Regions from separate parts of the Ensifer sp. 22521 genome, predicted to be linked through region 2. Evidence: riboswitches for the same ligand, from Rfam matches in the RefSeq annotation. Region 2 holds a riboswitch; each other region holds the start of a gene.
What was found. Region 2 has a riboswitch for thiamine pyrophosphate ahead of thiO (glycine oxidase ThiO). Riboswitches for the same ligand answer to the same signal wherever they lie in the genome.

Region 1: linked by a shared signal. The riboswitch ahead of thiB (thiamine ABC transporter substrate binding subunit) and the one ahead of thiO (glycine oxidase ThiO) in region 2 are both predicted to bind thiamine pyrophosphate.
Region 3: linked by a shared signal. The riboswitch ahead of thiC (phosphomethylpyrimidine synthase ThiC) and the one ahead of thiO (glycine oxidase ThiO) in region 2 are both predicted to bind thiamine pyrophosphate.

What each region holds. Positions count from the first base shown of each region.
Region 1 covers NZ_JBQENM010000002.1:191,361-198,644, reverse strand. Annotated here, with positions in the region: gene ACTJKE_RS03010 (thiamine diphosphokinase) at 1-299, opposite strand, end outside; gene ACTJKE_RS03005 (GNAT family N-acetyltransferase) at 384-869, opposite strand; TPP riboswitch at 1,015-1,133, shown strand; gene thiB (thiamine ABC transporter substrate binding subunit) at 1,183-2,211, shown strand; gene thiP (thiamine/thiamine pyrophosphate ABC transporter permease ThiP) at 2,219-3,847, shown strand; gene thiQ (thiamine ABC transporter ATP-binding protein) at 3,844-4,563, shown strand; gene ACTJKE_RS02985 (M48 family metalloprotease) at 4,867-6,378, shown strand; gene ACTJKE_RS02980 (RNA polymerase factor sigma-32) at 6,723-7,284, opposite strand, start outside.
Region 2 covers NZ_JBQENM010000003.1:193,534-200,817, reverse strand. Annotated here, with positions in the region: gene ACTJKE_RS05085 (thiamine phosphate synthase) at 1-302, opposite strand, end outside; gene ACTJKE_RS05080 (thiazole synthase) at 299-1,072, opposite strand; gene thiS (sulfur carrier protein ThiS) at 1,076-1,273, opposite strand; gene thiO (glycine oxidase ThiO) at 1,270-2,241, opposite strand; TPP riboswitch at 2,402-2,522, opposite strand; gene bioB (biotin synthase BioB) at 2,935-3,951, shown strand; gene ACTJKE_RS05060 (8-amino-7-oxononanoate synthase) at 3,948-5,093, shown strand; gene bioD (dethiobiotin synthase) at 5,090-5,728, shown strand; gene ACTJKE_RS05050 (adenosylmethionine--8-amino-7-oxononanoate transaminase) at 5,725-6,993, shown strand; gene ACTJKE_RS05045 (beta-ketoacyl-ACP synthase III) at 6,990-7,284, shown strand, end outside.
Region 3 covers NZ_JBQENM010000003.1:47,065-54,348, forward strand. Annotated here, with positions in the region: gene ACTJKE_RS04350 (sensor histidine kinase) at 1-1,737, shown strand, start outside; gene ACTJKE_RS04355 (sigma-54-dependent transcriptional regulator) at 1,741-3,105, shown strand; TPP riboswitch at 3,200-3,328, shown strand; gene thiC (phosphomethylpyrimidine synthase ThiC) at 3,419-5,239, shown strand; gene ACTJKE_RS04365 (hypothetical protein) at 5,453-5,968, shown strand; gene ACTJKE_RS04370 (Zn-dependent hydrolase) at 6,192-7,284, opposite strand, start outside.

The DNA of each region.
Region 1 (7,284 bases), on a different contig from region 2:
CCGGCAAAGATCAGCCGATCAGCGCCGCGGGACAACGCAGCCTCGACCGCGATCTCGCCATCCGTCGCAGCCTTTGCCGCCGGGTAGGGCTCGCGTGGAACGGAGGCGAACTCGGACAGCAGGGCGTCTTCGGTCGAATCGAAATCGCCGACCCAGACATCCGGCACGACGCCGAGCAAGCGGGCATGGCGCATGCCGCCGTCAGCGGCAACGAAGCGGCTGCCGCTGAGCTGCTCTGTCAGCCGGCTGGTCACCGAGAGGGCGCCGCCAAGCAATATGGTGAAGGTCGATCGAGCCATGGCAATGCCCATAGCGCAAAGGATCGCGGAAGGAAAACGAAGAAAACCGCAAACCGCTGCGATCGCAGCAATTTGCCGAAGCCGTCAGTGTCCTTCCGGCACCGGTTCCGGGAATAGCATGCCGGCATAGATCCCGGGTGTTGAATCGGGAATTTCGATCGCGCCGGCCACGCGCTCGTAGAACTTCGCCGGGCCGACGCCACCGATGACCGCATAGCCGTAGCCCGCCTCGCGCATCGCCGTCAGGCTTGCAAGCAGCAGCGCCTCGCCGATGCCCTGCCCACGCATACCTTCATCGACGCCGGTTGGGCCGAAGAAGCCGAGCGCTGTCACGTCGTGGCAGGCAAAGCCGACGATCTTTTCGTCGTGCACCGCGACGTGCATGCGTGTCGGGGTCGAGGAGAAGGCAGCTTCCGCTTCGCCTGCCCAGCCGGCGCCAAACGTCTTTTCGATCCAGGAGACCACCAGACGGCGTTCCGGCGCCATGGCGCGACGGATGCTGATGCCTGAACCAAGCCGCGACTGGGGCTCTGCCGGAAGGGCATAAAGGCGAACTAGCATATCTGGCATGGGATTTCCTCCTTGCGGCCAAGCGTGATGGTGTCATAGCGCAGTTGCCGGTTGGCGAAAACGCCCGACAGAAAATGGGCTCGCCCCATGCGTCGCCCATTCCAAACACCGCTTGCCATGAAGCCGCCGCAGCGGTAAATCTCTTGCCGCTCTAACGGGGTGCCTCCCGACCGCATGGCGGCCGGAGGCTGAGAGGCGTCAAAACGCCAACCCGCGGAACCTGATCCGGCTCATACCGGCGGAGGGATTAGACGCGATCGCACCGATACGCCCTTTTCCCGTGCAACAACGAACTTTGGGAGAGGTGCTTCGCATGTCCAATTCATCACAGCTCAAAATACTTAGCCGGCTAGCGCTGGCCGCAAGCGCAAGCCTTGTTTTCACCGGTTATGCCGCCGCTGCCGACAAGACGCTGACCGTCTACACCTATGAAAGCTTCATCACCGAATGGGGGCCGGGCGCCAAGGTGGCGGAAGCCTTCGAAAAGACCTGCGAATGCAAGGTCAACTATGTCGGTGTTGCCGATGGCGTCGAACTCTTGACGCGCCTAAAGCTCGAGGGTGCTGCCTCGAAGGCCGACATCGTGCTCGGTCTCGACACCAACCTCGTGGCGGAAGCAAAGGCAACGGGCTTCTTCGCACCGCATGGCATCGAAGCGAAGGACCTGAAGGTGCCCGGCAACTTCTCCGACGACACCTTCCTGCCCTATGACTACGGCCATTTCGCCGTCGTCTACGACACCGAGACCCTGAAGACACCGCCGAAGAGCCTCAAGGAACTGGTCGAAGGCGACGCGTCGCAGAAGATCGTCATCGAGGACCCGCGCACCTCGACGCCGGGCCTCGGATTGCTGCTTTGGGTCAAGGCGGTCTATGGCGACGAGGCGGGTGCTGCCTGGGCGAAGCTCAAGGACCGTGTTCTGACCGTCACCCCCGGCTGGTCGGAAGCCTATGGCCTCTTCACCAAGGGCGAAGCGCCGATGGTGCTCTCCTACACCACCTCGCCCGCCTACCACATGGTCGCTGAGAACACCGAGCGCTACCAGGCGGCCACCTTCTCGGAAGGTCACTACATCCAGATCGAAGTCGCCGGCATGACCAAGAGTGCCAAGGAGCCGGAACTGGCAAAGCAGTTCCTCGCGTTCATGACCGGTCCGGAATTCCAGTCGATCATTCCGACAACCAACTGGATGATGCCGGTCGCAGCAACCAAGGAGCCGCTGCCGGACGCCTTCAACAAGCTGGTCAACCCGGAGAAGACCTTCCTGCTGCCATCGGAAGAGGTCGCGAAGAACCGCAAGGCCTGGATCGACGAGTGGCTTGCTGCCATGAGCAAGAACTGAGGCCGGATTGTTCGCACTTCGCGAAAACCGCATGACTGTTGTCGCCGGGGCGATTTGCCTCGGCGCCTTCCTGCTCTTCGTCGGCCTGGCGATCGCCGCCTTGCTCGCCCAAACCGGCGGCACGGACGAAGGCACTCTGTTCGACGCCTATATCTGGCGCGTCACCCGCTTCACGCTGCTGCAGGCAAGCCTTTCCACTCTGCTGTCCGTGCTCTTCGCGATACCGGTGGCGCGGGCGCTGGCGCGGCGGCCGCGTTTCTTCGGCCGGATCTGGCTGTTGCGGCTGATGGCGCTGCCGCTCGGCCTGCCCGTTCTCGTCGGCGCACTCGGGCTGATCGAGATCTGGGGACGCCAGGGCTTCCTCAATTCCGGCCTGCGCTGGCTCGGCCTCGAGCAACCGATCAGCATCTATGGCCTGTTCGGCATCCTGCTTGCCCATGTCTTCTTCAACATGCCGCTTGCGGCGCGCCTGTTCCTGGCCGGCCTCGAGCGCATTCCCGCCGAATACTGGCGCAGCGCTGCCAATCTCGGCATGCCCTCCCGAGCGCTCTTCCGCTTCATCGAATGGCCCGTCCTGCGCGGCCTGTTGCCAGGCGCGGCCGGCCTCGTCTTCATGCTCTGCGCCACCAGCTTCACGCTCGTGCTGACGCTTGGCGGCGGGCCCGCTGCCAGCACCATCGAGGTCGCGATCTATCAGGCGCTGCGCTTCGATTTCGATCCGCCACGCGCCATCGCGCTGTCCGGCCTGCAGATCGCCATGACCGGCGTCCTGCTTCTCATCCTCAGACGTCTGGCAACGGATCCGGAAGAGGGCATGACCGGCGGCCGAACCGTTCGACGCTTCGATGGCACAACCACAGCGGCGCTGTTCAACGATGGCGCCTGGATCATCCTGGCATTGCTCTTTCTCATCGCCCCGTTGATTGCGGTGGTCGTCTCCGGCCTGCAGGCCGATCTTCTGAAGCTCGCGCGCGATCCGAGCGTGCACCGGGCACTGATGACGAGTGCGGCGATCGCGCTCGCCTCGGCACTCGCCTCCGTCGCCATGGCGGCCGTGATGATCCGCGCCGCGGCGACGGTCACCGCGCCACGCCATGCGGGCGCGCCGGCACACGGCCTTGCCGGTGCGATCGGCGCCAGTACCTCGCTGATCCTGCTGGTGCCGCCTGTCGTGCTCGGCGCCGGCTGGTTTCTGCTCCTTCGCCCCTTCGGCGATGTCGCGCGCTTTGCGCCTGCCATCGTCGTGGCAATCAACGCCCTGATGGCGCTTCCTTTCGTCCACCGCATCCTGGCGCCGGCCATGGCGACGCACGCGGCGCGTTCCGAGCGGCTGACCGCGAGCCTCGGCATCCGCGGTTTTCATCGCCTGCGATGGATCGACCTTCCGGCGCTCCGAAGGCCACTGCTGATGGCGCTCTCCTTCGCCATGGCGCTATCGCTCGGCGATCTCGGCGCCGTCGCCCTGTTCGGCTCGCAGGACATGGTGACGCTTCCCTGGCTGCTCTATAGCCGCATGGGCAGCTACCGCACCGCCGATGCGGCCGGCCTCGCCCTCTTCCTCGGGCTTCTCTGCCTGATCTTCACCATCCTCGGCACAACGGAAGACGTCCGCCGGCGGGAAGGACGCAAAGCATGACCGAGCCCAACGCTGCCATAGAACTGCGCAATGTCGAGATTCGTTTCGAAACGACCACGCTGCACTTCGATTGCACTATCGCTGCCGGCGGCATCGTCGCCGTTGCCGGCGCCTCCGGTTCCGGCAAGTCGACGCTCTTTCACCTCATCGCAGGCTTTGAAGATGCCGACCACGGCGAGATCCGTGTCCTCGGCCAGAACGCTGCCAACCAGGCACCTTCGGAGCGTCCGGTCTCGATGATCTTCCAGGACAACAATCTCTTCGCCCATCTCGATGTCGCGACCAATGTCGGCCTCGGTATCGACCCGGCACTTCGCCTGACGGACGAAGATCGGAAGAGGATCGAGGACGCGCTTCGCCGCGTTGGGCTTGAAGGCTTCGGACGAAGGCTGCCGCCTACGCTTTCCGGCGGCGAACGCCAGCGGGTCGCGCTCGCCCGCGCACTTGTGCGGCACCGCCCCCTGCTCTTGCTGGATGAACCATTTGCGGCCCTCGACCCCGGGATGCGCACCGGCATGCGCACGCTTCTTGGCGAACTGCACGCGGAAGAAGGCAACACCATTCTGATGATCACGCACCATCCCGAAGACGTGAAGGCGTTGGCCGATAGCGTGCTTTTTCTCGACCAGGGGCGTATCATTGCACACGATACGCTCGACCGCTTCCTGGAGCGGCGCGACAATGCGGCAATCGACCGCTTTCTTGGCAACGCGTGACGGTGGGGCCGGTTTCTCCTCGCCCTCAGCCGATCGCCACAATTTGACCGCGGCGCCGTGCGACGCGCGAAATATCCGGCCGGGAGCGCGAATATTCGCGCATCCGTTGCCGTGATACCACGGGGCAACTATTTCTACCGAGACAAACTAGGCAGGTGGCGCTGAAATCAGATACAGCAAGACCAGGGCTGAACAGTCGCGGCGGAGCAACGCTGCCGGACTGAAAAAGTAGGACTTTCAACGCTGTCGTTCCATTGCCCCGCTGCATGCGGGTGGAGCGACAGACGGGAAACGGGCTGAGGCATGGAGAGGCATACAGTCACACACGACCGGTTCCCGCCGAAACGCGGACGGCTGCGTGCACGCGCCGTGGTTGCACTGATCGCGACCGCGCTTCTCTCCGCATGCCAGTCGGTGATCGAGCAATCCTACGAGCCGACAGTTTCGCCCTCGTCCAATCCGCAGATTGTCGACGAGGTCCAGAAGAACGATCCGCGCGCGAAGATGGGCGCACGCGAACATCCGCGCATCGTCGCAAGCTATGGCGGCGAATACAAGGACGCGAAGACCGAACGGCTGGTCGCCCGCATCGCCGGAGCGCTGACCGCCGTCTCGGAGAACCCGCAGCAGTCCTACCGCATCACCATCCTCAATTCGCCGGCGATCAACGCCTTTGCACTGCCGGGCGGCTATCTCTATGTCACCCGCGGCCTGCTGGCCCTTGCCAATGATGCCTCCGAAGTCGCCGCCGTACTCTCGCACGAGATGGCGCACGTCACCGCCAACCACGGCATCGAACGTCAGCAACGCGAGGAAGCGGAAGTCATCGCCAGCCGCGTGGTCTCCGAGGTGCTGTCGTCCGATCTCGCCGGCAAGCAGGCGCTCGCCCGCGGCAAGCTGCGGCTTGCGGCCTTCTCGCGCAACCAGGAGCTCCAGGCCGACGTCATCGGTGTGCGCATGCTCGGCGAAGCCGGCTACGATCCTTACGCCGCCGCACGCTTCCTGGACTCGATGGCAGCCTATAGCCGCTTTACCGCCGTCGATCCGGAATCCGACCAGAGCCTCGACTTCCTGTCGAGCCACCCGAATGCACCGCAGCGTGTGGACCTTGCGCGCAGGCATGCCCGCGCCTTCGGGCCGGAAGGCACCAGCGGCGATCGCGGCCGGGACTATTACCTCGCCGGTATCGACGGCCTGCTCTACGGCGACAGCCCCCAGGAAGGCTATGTCCGCGGCCAGACCTTCCTGCACGGCCAGCTCGGAATCCGTTTCGACGTGCCGACCGGCTTCCAGATCGACAACAAGGCAGAAGCGGTCCTTGCGACCGGACCCGGTGACATCGCTGTGCGCTTCGACGGCGTGGCGGATACGGGCGGTCGCAGCCTGACCGACTATATCGCCAGCGGCTGGGTCACCGGCCTGCAGCCCGACACGATCAGGCCGATCAACATCAACGGTCTGGAAGCCGCGACCGCGCGTGCCTCGGCCGATCGCTGGGATTTCGATGTCACGGTCATCCGCATCGACACCCGCATCTACCGCTTCCTGACCGCCGTTCCCAAGGGTTCGAACGCGCTCGAGCCGACAGCGAACCAGCTGCGCAGCTCGTTCCGCCGCATGACGCAGGGCGAGGCCCAATCGCTGAAGCCGCTGCGCATCCGCGTCGTAACGGTAAGGCCCGGCGAGACGATCGCAACGCTTTCCGCCCGCATGATGGGGACGGATCGCAAGCTGGACCTGTTCCGGGTGATCAATGCGATGCAGGTCACCTCGACAGTGAAGCCGGGCGACAAGGTCAAGATCGTTTCCGAGTAAGCACGGCAGCCTCACCGCACCTGCACCAAGGCGCATATGCTGCTGAAGGCTCCGGCCTTCGCTGCTGCGCCAGACCTCGATGTTCGAACACAGGGCAGTGCCTCAGATTGAGGTCCGAGCCCGTACGACTATGCCCCTGAGGCCTACAGCGCCGCGCGTCCTGTCAGACACGCAAAGGCACTTTGAAGTGCTGCATGGTTTTGTCCTTTGACCGGCTACGGCCAAAGAAAACATGCACGGCTAAAGCGCGTCGCGATCTTTCAGATTCACTCCTTGCGCTTTAAGCCCTCGACATTTCGCAGGTCGTTATCACAAAACCGCTGCGCACTTTTGCGCGACAAGCTTTAGTGAATGCCCGCAGTCAGGGCCGGCGCTTTGGTCGCGAGCGCCACTCTGAGCTTTTCGAGCGCCCGAGTTTCGATCTGTCGCACCCGTTCCTTGGAAATGCCGAGATCGAGGCCGAGCTCTTCCAGCGTCGCACCGTCCTCCGACAGTCGTCGTGCACGGATGATCCGCATCTCCCTTTCGGTCAAGGCACCCAGCGCATCGCGGAGCCACACACGGGCCCGCTCGCCGTCGATCATGTCGCTGACCTGTTCGTCCGGAAGCGGCGCATCGCTGGCCAGGAAATCCAGCCGCTCGCCGCCATCGGAATCGGCGCCGCCAACGGGGGCCTGCAAGGAAGTGTCGCTGCCGGAAAGCCGCGCATCCATGGTCTGCACATCGGCGATGCTGACGCCGAGCGCCGCGGCAATTTCCTCATGCATAGCCTGCGATGTAAGTTGCCTGTCGCCTTGCGCCAGACGTGCACGCAACCGCCGCAGATTGAAGAACAGCGCCTTCTGAGCCGAACTCGTGCCGCCCCGGACGATCGACCAATTGCGCAGGACATAGTCCTGCATCGAT
Region 2 (7,284 bases):
TGGGTGCTGAGGCCGAGCTTCACGCCGGAAGAGCGGATTGCGGCAAGATCCGCATCCGCGAGATCCTCCTGGCCGAGATGGACGAAATCGCAGCCCTCGTCGATTGCGAGGCGCCAGTAATCGTTGACGACGAGCTGGCACCCATGACGGTCACAGATCGCCTTGGCCGCGCGGATCTCATCGCGAAGCTCTGCTTCCGGACGGTCCTTGACGCGAAGCTGCACCAGTTTCACGCCGAGCGGCACCAGCCGCCCGATCCATTGGGCACTATCGACGATGAGGTAGAAGGGGTCGAGTTTCACGCGAACACCGCCTTTCCGATGACGGGCGTGGAGGGAACGGCAAAATCGCGCGGTTCGAGCATGCCGGCCTCGAAGGCGTCGCGTCCGGCTTCGATAGCCCGGGCGAAGGCGGAGGCCATGAGGGCCGGTTTCGTTGCCCCGGCGACGGCGGTGTTGAGCAGAACCGCGTCGAAGCCGAGTTCCATCACTGTCGTTGCGTGTGAGGGCCGGCCGATGCCGGCATCGACGATCAGCGGCATATCCGGAAAATGGGCCCGCATGGCGCGCAGCGCCGGGATGTTCTGTGGCCCCATGGCGCTGCCGATCGGCGCGCACCAGGGCATCAGCACCTTGCATCCGGCCTCGACGAGGTGCTCGCCGACCACGAGGTCGTCGGTGGTGTAGGGGAAGACCTCGAAGCCTTCGGCGCAAAGGATGCGTGCTGCTTCGACCAGCCCGAAGACATCGGGCTGAAGCGTATCCTGATGGCCGATGACTTCGAGCTTGATCCAGTTGGTGCCGAAGACCTCGCGCGCCATCTTGGCGGTCAGCACCGCCTCCGACACCGAGTGGCAGCCGGCGGTGTTGGGCAGCACGTGCACGCCGAGCGACCGGATCAGTTCGAAGAAAGCGCCGCCCTGACGGCCGCCGGCGGTTTCGCGGCGCAGCGAAACCGTGACAATCTCGGTCGCCGACGAACGAACCGCGTCTTCGAGCGCGGCAGGCGAGGGGTAGCGGGCGGTGCCCAGAAGCAGGCGGGAACGCAGTTCCTGTCCATAAAGCGTCAGCACGTCTCAGCCTCCTTTCATCGGCGAGAGAATTTCGATCCGGTCGCGATCGCTGAGGGAATGGGCCGAGCGGTCGGCTCGGTGCACCAGCTCGCCGTTGACGGCGGTGGCAAGCCAATCCCCTTCGAAGTCGAGTGCGGCCAGGAGTTCGGCAAGGGTCGTGACTGTGAGGTCGTGATCCTCGCCGTTGACGGTCAATTTCATGCGGCGTCTCCCTTCAGGTTCTGGGCAAGGGCAAGGTTCGCCGCTTCCTCGGCCAAGGCCGGTGAAAGCAGGAAGCCGTGGCGATAGAGCCCGTTGAGCGTGATGGTGTTTCCGGCGCGCATGACGCGCGGCAGATTGTCGGCAAAGGCCGGCCGGACGCCGGTGCCGGTTTCGAGAAGGCGCGCCTCGCCGAAGGCGGGGTGAAGCGCATAGGCAGCGTTCAGCAATTCCATCAGCGAACGGGCGGCAATCGGACCGCCGTCGTCGGTTTCGATCATGGTCGCGCCGCACATGAACAGACCATTGCCGCGCGGTACGATGTAGAGCGGGATGCGCGGGTGGATGAGACGGACTGGCCGCGACAATTCCACTTCGCCGGTCTGCAGATAGAGCATCTCGCCGCGCACGCCGCGCAGGCCGGCGATGGCGCCGATCCGCGAAGCGCCGCTACAGTCGGCGATCAGATCGCTGTCGCTGCTACTATCCGCCTCGCCGATGAAGGCGACGCCGTTCTCGACGAGCTTTTGCCGCAGCAAGACAAGCGCCCGGCGCGGGTCGAGATGCGCCTCGCCGGGGAAGAACAACGCCTCTCGGAAGCGACCGGCAAGCGCCGGCTCCAGTCTCGCGATCGCTTCTCCGTCGAGCCATTCGAAGTCGGACGTGCGCGAAGCGAAGCGTTTGAGTTCGCCGACGTCTCGCGGCGGAGCGACGACGAGGGTGCCGTTGCGTGACACTTCGCCCGGAAGCGCACGGTCCCACCAGTCGATGGCGCCGATGCCGCGCGTCAGCACCGTTTCCTCGGCGCTCTCGCGTTCGCACCAGGGCGCCAGCATGCCGCCGGCAAACCACGACGCCGCCCCGCCGAAGTCCGGCTGCCGCTCGGCAACGGCCACCTCGACGCCACGGCCGATCAGCTCATGTGCCAAGGTCAGCCCGACGACGCCGGTGCCTTTGATCAGGACGCGCACGGTCAATGCGCCCAGCTACGGCGAGCCGAACGTCGGTCTGAAGGAAGCAGAATCGCGATGAAGATACGCATTGCCGAGGCTCCATTGTTGGAGACCCAGTTCGGACCGGAAGAGAGGGAAGGACGCCTTGCCGAGATCTGCTCGCGCGAACGCGAATGCGGCAGCGATGTCTGCACCGTCCCTACGCCAGTATGAACTGGATCAGGTTCAACGGGTCACTGCGCCGCGGAAGTCGCCTAGCAGAATCTCAGCCCCTTGTCGGGACACCCCTGGTGAATGCTTCAAACTGAGCGGCTGGAGCGGATTTTGTCAAGGGCTGCCGGCGTGTACCTCGCGTGCGGTTCTTCGGTTGAAAATTATCTATAAAAATTGAAGAGGCATGTGTTCTTGCGGCTCGGCGGTGTCCGTAGCGGGCATCGGTCGGGAGATCTGCGGATGGTGCGAGGCGCAAGGTCCGCAAATCTGGGCATTTGGCGGCTGCTCTCATTGCCATCAGCTGATGCCGCCAAGGCGGAGAGTTGCGGCATTTGCCCTTCTCGCCGCATCCGTTGAATCATATGAAAGCACGCTATGATTGAAGTAGCAGAGTGCGCTCTCCTTTTGGGTGGTTGCTTGATGCGGTGCCCGTGAAAATTATAGATAATAATGGATTCTATCTATTTTGCTTTGCCGCAAACAGGGAAGTGAACGAACATGCTGGATACAAACAGATCGACCGAGCCGACCTCGGGAGCCACCAAACCCGCCAAAACCGGTTGGAATCTGGCCGACGCGCAAAAAATCTATAATTTGCCGTTCAACGACCTTCTGTATCGTGCGCAGTCCGTTCACCGCGCCCAGTTCGACCCCAATGCCATCCAGATGAGCCGCCTGCTCTCGATCAAGACCGGCGGCTGTGCCGAAGACTGCGGCTATTGCAGCCAGTCGGCGCACTACCCGACGGGGCTGAAAGCGTCGAAACTGATGGAAGTCGAACGGGTTCTTGCAGAGGCACGGAAAGCGAGGGATGGCGGCGCGACGCGCTATTGCATGGGCGCCGCCTGGCGCAGCCCGAAGGAGCGCGACATGGAGGCGATCGTCGCCATGGTCCGCGGCGTCCGGTCGCTCGGCATAGAGACCTGCATGACGCTTGGCATGCTGACGCCGGAACAATCCGGGCGGCTCGCAGATGCCGGGCTCGATTACTACAACCACAATGTCGATACGTCGGAGCGCTTCTACGGCGAGATCATCACCACCCGCAGCTTTGCCGACCGGCTGGAAACGTTGGCAAACGTCCGCGAGGCCGGCATCAAGGTCTGCGCCGGCGGCATTCTCGGCATGGGCGAGACGGCTGACGATCGGATCTCGATGTTGGTGACGCTCGCCAATCTGCCGGTGCCCCCCGAAAGCGTGCCGATCAACATGCTGATTCCGATCCCAGGCTCGAAGCTTGCCGATGCGGCGCCCGTCGATCCGATCGATTTCGTCCGCACCATCGCACTCGCCCGCATACTCATGCCCGCGTCTCACGTCCGCCTTTCAGCCGGCCGCACCGACATGAGCGACGAGATGCAGGCACTCTGTTTCTTCGCCGGCGCCAATTCGATCTTCGTCGGCGAAACGCTGCTGACCGCCGACAACCCGGGCGAGGATCACGATGCGGCACTCTTCCGCCGCCTCGGGCTGAAGCCGATGGCGCCTACGGCAGAACCGGAAGCGGCCGAATGACCGCGGGCTTGCTCCACCGCTACGAGAAGACGCTTCACGGCCTTGAACGCAAAGGGCGTCGGCGCGAGCTTGTCGCGGTTGGTGGCGTTGACTTCACCTCCAACGACTATCTGGCGCTCGCCGGATCGCCGCGGCTGAAGGCCGCAATTGCCTCAGCGATCGACCGCGGCCTGCCGGTCGGGTCCGGCGGTTCGCGGCTGTTGCGCGGCAACCATGCGGAACATGAGGCGCTGGAGGCGGAGGCGGCAGCGTTCTTTGGCGTGGAGCGAACGCTACTCTTCGGCAGCGGTTATGCGGCCAATGCCGCCTTGTTTTCGACGCTGCCGCAGCGCGACGACATCATCGTCCACGATAGCCTGATCCATGCGAGTGCCCATGAGGGTATCGCCGCAAGCAGGGCCGGCGCGGTTGCGGTCAAGCACAACGACGTCGACGCCTTCGCCGATGCGATCGGCACTTGGCGAAAGCGCGGCGGCATGGGACATCCGTGGATTGCCGTTGAAAGCCTCTATTCCATGGATGGCGACCGGGCGCCGCTTGCGGATCTCGCTGCACTGGCCGCGCGGCATGATGGTTTTCTGGTGGTCGACGAAGCGCATGCGACCGGCGTTTTCGGACCCGACGGCCGTGGTCTGGCCGAGGAATTGGAAGGCCGACGGAATCTCGTTGTGCTCCATACCTGCGGCAAGGCGCTCGGCGTTTCCGGCGCCCTCGTTGGCGCAAACGCCGTGCTTTGCGACTATCTTGTCAACCGTGCCCGCAATTTCATCTATTCCACGGCGCCATCGCCGCTGATCGCTGCCGCCGTGCGCGAGGCGCTTGTGACACTGGCGGATGAGCCGCAGCGCCGGGCAGCGTTCGATGATCTCCGGACCTTCGCCAATCGGGCGCTTGCCGAAACCCTCGGCGTCGAAGGCAGCGGCTCGCAGATCCAGCCCGTCCTGATCGGCGACAACGGTCGCGCCGTGCGGATTGCGGCGCGGATGCGCGCCGAGGGTTTTGATATCAGGGCGATCCGTCCACCGACTGTTCCCGAAGGGACGGCGCGGCTTCGGATCGCGATCACGTTGAATGTCGACCGGCCGGTCATCGCGCGCATGTTGGAGCGCTTGAAAGTGGCGATGGCGGAGGAGCGGTCATGATGCCCCGTTTCGTCGTTACCGGCACGGATACCGGCATCGGCAAGACGATATTCTCCGCGGCGCTGACCGACGCGCTTTGCGGTTGCTACTGGAAGCCGGTGCAGTCGGGACTCGATGAAGAAACCGACAGCGAGGCTGTAGCGCGGCTCGGTCGGATCCTGCCCGAGCGCATCCTGCCTGAGACCTATCGGCTGAGGACACCGGCTTCTCCACATCTGTCGGCGCGGATCGATGGCGTGTCGATCCGACCTGAACATCTCTTGCCGCCCAAGGTCGACCGCCCGCTCGTCATCGAGGGGGCAGGCGGGCTTCTGGTGCCTCTCACCGAGCGGAGCGTATTTGCCGATGTGTTCGCGCGCTGGCAAATCCCGGTCATTCTCTGTGCCCGCACCGGGCTCGGCACGATCAATCACACGCTGCTGTCGCTCGATGCGCTCCGAAGCCGTGCGATCCCGGTCCTGGGTGTCGCCTTCATCGGCGACGAGCAGGCGGATAGCGAGGCGATCATCGCGGAACTGGGGGAGGTTCGACGGCTTGGGCGGCTGCCGCGGCTCGACCCGTTGACGCCGGAACGGCTGCGGCAGGCGTTTCGCGAGAATTTCAACGTCGACGATTTGCTGGAGGTGCCGGCATGAGAAATTCCACCGTCTGGTATCCCTTCACCCAGCATGCATTGGAGCCGGCGATGCGACGCGTCGTCCGGACCGAGGGCGCCTATCTCATCGACGAACACGGGGCGGCGATCCTCGATGCGATTTCGTCCTGGTGGGTCATCACCCACGGCCACCGGCATCCCGCCATCATGGAAGCGATTCGCATGGCCACGGAGACCCATGATCAGATCATCTTCGCTGAATACACCCACGCGCCGGCGGAAGACCTGGCGAGAGGGCTGATCGAGATCGCGCCACCCGGGCTCGCCCATGTGTTCTACTCCGACAGCGGCTCGACCGCGGTCGAAGTCGCGCTGAAGATGGCACTTGGTTTCTTCCACAATCTCGGCCGGCCGCGAAACCGTATCTGCGTGCTCGAACATGGCTATCATGGCGATACGATCGGCACGATGTCGGCGGGGGAAAGGGGCGTCTTCAATGCGCCTTACGCGCCGTTGCTCTTCGCCGTCGATCGGCTACCGTTTCCGGAGCTGGATCAAGAGCAGACGACGCTCGATGCCTTCGAGGCGGCCTGTGCCACCGGCGAGGTTGCGGCCCTGTTAATCGAACCACTGCTCCTCGGTGCGGGCGGTATGAAAACCTACGAGCCTTCCGTGCTTGCCGAGTTGAAACGGATCGCCGAACGGCACGGCAGCCTGTTGATCGCCGACGAGGTGATGACCGGGTGGGGAAGGACGGGCAGGCTGTTTGCCTGCGAGCAGGCTGGCATCACGCCCGATATTCTTTGCACCTCGAAGGGACTGACCGGTGGCGCGCTGCCCTTGGCGGCGACACTCTGCACGGCCGAGATCTTCGAGGCGCATCTCTCGACAGATCGACGCAAGACGTTCTTCCATTCGAGTTCCTATACGGCCAATCCTATCGCCTGCGCGGCAGCGCTCGCCAATCTCGCCGTCTGGAAAGAAGAGCCTGTGCGAGAACGGATCGACGCGTTGACGGAGCAGCAGCGTCGGCATGTCGCTCGCTTCGCCGACGATCCCCGGTTCAGCGATACCCGCCAGCTCGGAACGATTGCCGCGCTGGATCTCAAGGTTCCAGCAGGTGGCTATCTCTCCGAGATCGGCCCGCGGCTCAGGGCCTTCTTCCGCGAGCGGCGATTGCTGATACGCCCGCTCGGCAATGTCATCTATCTGATGCCACCCTATTGCGTGACCGCCGATGAGCTCGACCGGGCCTTTGGAGCGATCGACGAGGCGGCATCGCTTTTCGCGGCAGGGCGGCTGTGAGCGCCGCACGGTCATCTCGCGTTGTCGGTTTCGGCCATGCCGTGCCGGCACGGCGCGTTGCCAATGCCGAGATCGAAACGAAGCTCGGTCTCGATCCCGGCTGGATCGAGCGTCGTACCGGCATTCGCGAGCGGCGTTGGGTCGAGGATGGCGAGACATTGACGGGACTTGCGTCGAGCGCCGGCGCGGCGGCGCTCGAGGATGCCGGCATGCCGCGGGGCGATGTCGCACTGACCCTGTTGGCGACCTCCACGCCCGATCATCTCCTGCCGCCTTCCGCACCTTTGCTCG
Region 3 (7,284 bases), 150 kb from region 2:
GCCGGTGAATATGGACGCAACCAGGCGCTCGAAACCGTCGACGCCCAGAGCCGGATCGATGCCAATCTGAAAGCCTCGCTGCTGCGCGCCGTGCTCGAACGTCAGCGCTCGACGCCGCTGGTGCTGGCCGACGACGTCGAGGTGAAAGCAGCGCTTTCGACCCGCGACGGCCAGGCGCTGCAGCGGTTGAACGAGAAGCTGCAGGCACTTGCCGCCAACACGGACGCCGCCGTCATTTATGTGATCGGCAACGACGGCGTCGCGGTCGCCGCCAGCAACTGGCGTGAGCCGACGAGCTTCGTCGGCAACGACTACGCCTTCCGCGAATATTTCCGCATGGCGATGCGGGACGGCAAGGCGGAGCATTTCGCCATGGGCACGGTCAGCAAACGGCCGGGACTCTATATCTCCCGGCGGGTGCAGGGGCAGGACGGCCCGATCGGCGTCGTCGTCGCCAAGCTCGAGTTCGACGATGTGGAAGCGGAGTGGCTCGCCTCCGGCAAGCCGGTCTATGTTACCGACCGGCGCGGCATCGTGCTCATCACCAGTTTCCCGTCCTGGCGCTTCATGACCACCAGAACCATTCCGCGCGATCGTGTCGCTGCGATCCGCGACAGCCTGCAATTCGGCGATGCCTCGCTGCTGCCGCTGCCGTTCCGCGACATCGAGCCGACCAGCGACGGCTCCAGCGAGCTGCATGCGCTGCTGCCCGGCGACAGCGAGCGGCGGTTCCTGCGGGTCGAAACCATGGTTCCGACCACGAGCTGGCGGCTGGAGCAACTGGCGCCATTGGATGGGGCGGTCTCGGCGGCAACCCGCGAGGCCCGGCTGATTGCGCTGGCCGTGATCGTGCCGCTGCTTGCGCTTGCGGCCTTCCTCCTGCGTCGTCGCCAGGCCCTGACCTTGGTTGCGACAAGGGAGCGTGCCGCGCGCGATGAACTGGAGCACCGCGTGGCGGAGCGCACCCAGGATCTCAGCCTTGCGCGTGATCATCTCGAAACGGAGATTGCCGATCACCGGCGCACCGGCGAGAAGCTCCAGGCCGTGCAGCAGGAACTGGTTCAGGCGAACCGTCTGGCGATCCTCGGCCAAGTGGCCGCCGGCGTCGCCCACGAGATCAACCAGCCGGTCGCGACCATCCGCGCCTATGCCGACAATGCCCGCACCTTCCTCGACCGGGGGCAGCAGCAAACGGCGGTGGAGAACCTCGTCAGCATCGCCGAGCTGACCGAAAGGGTCGGTACCATCACCGACGAACTCCGCAGCTTTGCCCGCAAGGGCCGCTTCGTCGCCGAGCCGACACCGATGCGCGAGGTGATCGAGGGCGCCTTGATGCTGCTTCGCAGCCGCTTTGCCGGCCGCATGGATGCAATCATCATCGACCTGCCGGAAAACGGGCTCAGCGTTTACGGCAGCCGCATCCGTCTTGAACAGGTCCTGATCAATCTCCTGCAGAATGCCTTGGAGGCACTCGGCGAGCGCAGCGATGCCGAGATCCGCGTGCGCTGTGAGGAGGACCCTTCCGGCACGGTCTTGCTGGTCGTTTCCGACAACGGCCCCGGCATACCACAGCATATCCGCGAGGATCTGTTCACGCCGTTCAACACCTCGAAGGACGAAGGTCTCGGCCTTGGACTCGCCATCTCCCAGGAGATCGTCGCCGACTATGGCGGCGAGATATCGGTCGAAACCAGCGACAAGGGCACCGTCTTCACGGTTCGCCTGAAGAGGGCCTGAGCGATGCAGCCGTCCGTCTACCTCATCGACGACGACAACTATCTGCGCAAGGCGATGACGCAGACGCTGGAGCTCGCCGGTTTCGACGTCACTTCGCTTGCGAGCGCCGCCGAAGCCTTGGAAACCCTCGACGCGAATTTCGATGGCATCGTCGTCAGTGATATCCGCATGCCCGGCATCGACGGGCTGCAGCTCTTTCGCCGCATCGCTACCTTCGACAAGGACCTGCCGGTCATTCTGGTGACCGGCCACGGCGACATACCGATGGCAGTTCAAGCGCTGCAGGATGGCGTCTACGACTTCATCCCCAAGCCCTTTGCCGCCGACCGGCTGGTGCAGAGCGTGCGCCGCGCGCTCGAAAAGCGACGGCTCGTCATGGAGAACCGCGCGCTCAAACGGGCGGCGGAAACGGCTGGCGACAGCCTGCCGCTGATCGGCCAGACGCCGGTCATGGAGCGCTTGCGCCAGACGATCCGGCACATCGCCGACACGGATGTGGACGTGCTCGTCGCCGGCGAAACCGGCAGCGGCAAGGAGGTGGTCGCGACGCTGCTCCACAATTGGAGCCGGCGCCGCGACGGCAACTTCGTGGCGCTGAACTGCGGCGCGCTGCCGGAAACGGTGATCGAAAGCGAACTCTTCGGCCACGAACAGGGTGCCTTCACCGGCGCCCTGAAGAAGCGTGTGGGCCGGATCGAACACGCGAGCGGCGGCACGCTATTCCTCGACGAGATCGAGGCGATGCCGCCGGCGACCCAGGTCAAGATGCTGCGCGTTCTCGAAGCCCGCGAGATCACGCCACTCGGCACCAATCAGGTGCGTCCCGTCGATATCCGCGTCATCGCCGCCGCCAAGATCGACCTCGGCGACCCGGCCCAGCGCGGCGACTTTCGCGAGGATCTTTACTTCCGGTTGAATGTCGTGACGCTGTCGATCCCGCCGCTGCGCGAGCGCCGCGATGATATCCCGCTGCTCTTTTCGCACTTCCTGACGCGGGCGGCGGAGCGCTTCAAGCGCGACGTGCCTCACATCTCGCCGGCAGTGCAGCAACACCTGATGACCCATGCCTGGCCCGGCAATGTGCGCGAACTCTCGCATTTTGCCGAACGGGTCGCACTTGGGGTCGAAGGCCCGCTGGGGCAGCCCATTGCAGTCGTTGAACAGTCTGGTTTCGCCCTGCCGGAACGGCTCGAACGCTACGAAGCGGAAATCCTGAAGGAGGCGCTTCGCGCCCAGCGCGGCGACGTCAAGGCGACGATCGAAGCGCTCGGCATTCCGCGCAAGACCTTCTACGACAAGCTCCAGCGTCACGGCATCAACCGAGCCGACTATGCGGAGCGCGGCATTCCGGAAAAATCCGGCAGCTAGCTCTCGTCAGCGGCCAAATACACTCTAAAATTGCATCTTCGCCGACCGACGAATTCGCGCTTGACGACCTGTGCCGTTCGATGGCTATCTCTTAGGCATTCACCAGGGGGGTCCCGCAAGGGGCTGAGATTCTGCTGGATGGCCGGCTTGCCGGCTGTGGCGCAGTGACCCGTTGAACCTGATCCAGTTCATACTGGCGTAGGGACGGTGCAGATATCGAAGCCAGGATTCCGTGCGTCCAGCATCTGGCGGAGCGTCTTTCATCCTTCCGGCATCAGAACTGGGTCTCCAATCGCAAACTTGGAGCCTCGTCATGAATATTGCCACAAAGCCTACCCCCCTCTCGGTCACCCAAGGCCCGCTTCCGGCCTCGCGCAAGATCCATAAGCCGGGCATCCTCCACCCGGATATCCGCGTGCCGATGCGCGAGATCGCGCTGCACCCGACCTCCGGCGAGCCGCCGGTTACCGTCTACGATTCCTCCGGCGCCTATACCGCCGATGACGCCGAGATCAGCATCGAGGCGGGCCTGCCGCGGCTTCGCCGCAACTGGATCGTCGGACGCGGCGACGTGGAAACCTACGAGGGACGGATCGTGCGGCCGGAGGACAATGGCTTTGCGAGCGGCGATCGGCTGACGCCGACCTTCCCGTTCCAGCACGCGCCGCTCAAGGCGACTGCTGGCAAGGCGGTAACGCAGCTTGCCTACGCCCGCGCCGGCATCATCACGCCGGAGATGGAGTTCGTGGCGATCCGTGAAAACCTCGGTCGCGATGCGGCACGCGCGAAGGTTCGTGACGGCGAAAGCTTCGGCGCACACGTTCCCGATCATGTGACGCCCGAATTCGTCCGCCAGGAAATCGCCAGCGGCCGGGCCATCCTGCCCGCCAACATTAACCATCCGGAATCCGAACCGATGATCATCGGGCGGAACTTCCTGGTGAAGATCAACGCCAATATCGGCAACTCCGCCGTCACCTCGTCGATGGCCGAAGAGGTCGAAAAAATGGTCTGGGCGACCCGCTGGGGCGCCGATACGGTTATGGACCTTTCGACCGGCCGCAACATCCACAACATCCGCGAATGGATCATCCGCAATTCGCCGGTTCCGATCGGGACCGTGCCGCTCTACCAGGCGCTGGAAAAGGTCAACGGCATTGCCGAGGACCTCACCTGGGAAGTCTATCGCGACACGCTGATCGAGCAGGCCGAACAGGGCGTCGACTATTTCACCATCCATGCTGGCGTACGCCTGCACTACATCCCGCTCACCGTCGATCGCGTCACCGGCATCGTCTCCCGCGGCGGCTCGATCATGGCCAAGTGGTGTCTGCATCACCACAAGGAAAGCTTCCTCTACGAGCATTTCGAGGAGATCTGCGACATCTGCCGCGCCTATGACGTCTCCTTCTCGCTCGGCGACGGCCTGCGCCCTGGCTCGATCGCCGACGCCAACGACGCCGCGCAATTCGCCGAACTGGAAACGCTCGGCGAACTTACGAAGATCGCCTGGGCCAAGGATTGTCAGGTGATGATCGAAGGCCCCGGCCACGTGCCGATGCACAAGATCAAGGAGAACATGGACAAGCAGCTTGCCGTCTGCGGCGAGGCGCCGTTCTACACGCTCGGCCCGCTGACGACCGACATCGCACCGGGCTACGATCACATCACCTCCGGCATCGGCGCTGCGATGATCGGCTGGTTCGGCACCGCCATGCTCTGCTACGTCACGCCGAAGGAACACCTGGGCCTGCCCGACCGCAACGACGTCAAAGTGGGCGTTATCACCTACAAGATCGCCGCCCACGCCGCCGATCTCGCCAAGGGTCACCCGGCCGCCCAGGTGCGCGACGACGCTCTCTCGCGCGCCCGCTTCGAGTTCCGCTGGGAGGACCAGTTCAACCTCTCTCTCGACCCGGAGACGGCCCGTAACTTCCACGACGAGACCCTGCCGAAGGAGGCGCACAAGGTCGCGCATTTCTGCTCGATGTGCGGCCCGAAATTCTGCTCGATGCGGATCTCGCACGACATTCGTGCGGAAGCGCAGAAGGAGGGGCTGGAGGCAATGGCCGCGAAATACCGCGAGGGTGGCGACCTCTATATGCCGGTCGCTGAGGTCGAAGATAAGAGTTAAAGGGCACACGTCGGGAGGGACGCCTCGTAGTCCCTTCCGACGGCAAGGCGGATGCTGGGCCCTGGGGGAATAGCTTGCCCCCTTATCGGTTGAACGATATGTAAAACTCACGCAAAAGTCGCCGCCGGCGGACCCGTCATTCACGCCAAGCTGCCGTCCTCTGCGGCGCTCTTGCAGGACGACGAAAAAAACGCCGTTTACGAGGAGAATGACTTGAGGACACGCCTGCTGAGACTGACGGCCCTGTCGATAGGCGGCCTTGTGGCACTCGCTGGAGATCTGCCACGCCTCGACGACAGCGGGAGTTTTGCCACGGGTTTTTCCTGGATTTCTGCCGCCCATGCGGACGACGATGTCGGCGGCGGGAATGGTGAAAATGGCACTGATGGCAGCGACCAAGGTGGCGAAAACGTCGGGAGCGGCGGAAGCAACGGCACAGAGGGTGGCGGCGATGGGGGTGGTGGCAATTGGGGCACCGGTGACGGCAGCGGCGTAGGCGGCGTTCCCGGCGGCACCGGCGCAGGCGGCGGAGGTGCTGCCGTCATCGACAGCGATAGCCACAGCGAGCCCCACTCATCGATGCGCGACTCACGGGATTACGGACCAAGCGGCAAGGTCTGGCACGGCGGCAGCAATTTCCTTAACCTTTTCCGCCAGACGCCGGAAAGGCGCTTCGAACGGAGCCAGCCTGAATCTCCTGCCCGGCAGAAGACCGTTCACACGAAATGAGAGCCTTGAAGACAGGTCAACTTCGTCGCAACGGAGGGGAGCTACGCCATTTCTCGAAACCGGACTCCGGATGTGCGTGTAGGAACGGGTTCTGACGCGCGAGAACCAGCTCAGCCGGCGTCAGAGCTTTACATTCGAGATATGTCTATCCCGATCACGACCTGCCGGAGTGTGGCGGCGGAGTTACGGATACAGACCATCGTCTTTCTCGCCGCGAGTATTCCTAACTGCCTTTCCAGCCGCTGCAAGCAATCCGCTCGACGACATCGAGCAGCACATTCGCCCCGGCAACCAGATCATCCGCCTCCGTGTGTTCGCGCGGATTGTGGCTGATGCCGTCGCGGCTCGGCACGAAGATCATCGCCGTCGGCGCGACGCGTGCGATCATCTGCGCATCGTGGCCGGCGCCCGAAGTCATGCGCCGGCTCTTCAGGCCCCGCGCCTTCGCCGAAGCCTCGATCGTGGCGACAATGCCCAGATCGAAGGCGACCGGCTGGAAACGCGCCAGGCGCTCGACCGATATCTCGACACCCTCTTCAGCGGCGACACGCAGGAGGAAATCCGCAAGCGCCGCCTCCAGCGCCTGCAGCCGATCCTCGTCCGGGTCGCGCAGGTCTACGGTGAAGACCGCCCGCGACGGAATGACGTTGATTGCGTCCGGCTCGAAACGCATGGTGCCAATGGTCGCGACGCTCGGAGCGTTCGAGCGGGTTATATGATCGCGCAGGAAAAGGCCGATGCGGGCGGCCGCAAGCCCGGCGTCACAGCGCATCGCCATCGGCGTCGTGCCGGCGTGATTGGCGACACCGTCGATCGTCACCCGCTGCCAGGAAATGCCCTGCAGGTTTTCGACCGCGCCGATTGCAAATCCCTCGCGCTCCAGCACCGGTCCCTGCTCGATATGGAGCTCGACATAGGCGTGGGGTATGAGGAACCCCGGTTCGACATTGCCCGCATAGCCGATCCGCGCGAGTTCCTCTCCCAGCACCGCGCCATCTGTGCCGACGGTCGCAAGCGCCTTCTCCACCGGCAGCCCGCCGGCATAGACGAGCGAGCCGAGCATGTCGGGCGCAAAACGCACGCCCTCCTCGTTGGTGAAGGCGGCAACGACGATCGGCCGGGCCGGCGTCAGACCGCGCTCTCTCAAAGTTTCGATCACTTCGAGCGCGGCAATCACGCCGTAACAGCCGTCATAGATGCCGGCATTGATGACCGTGTCGACGTGCGAGCCGAGCATGATGGGCGCCTCGCCGGCATTACCCTCGTCGCGCCAGGTGCCGAAGATATTGCCGATGCGGTCGATGGCGACTTCGAGA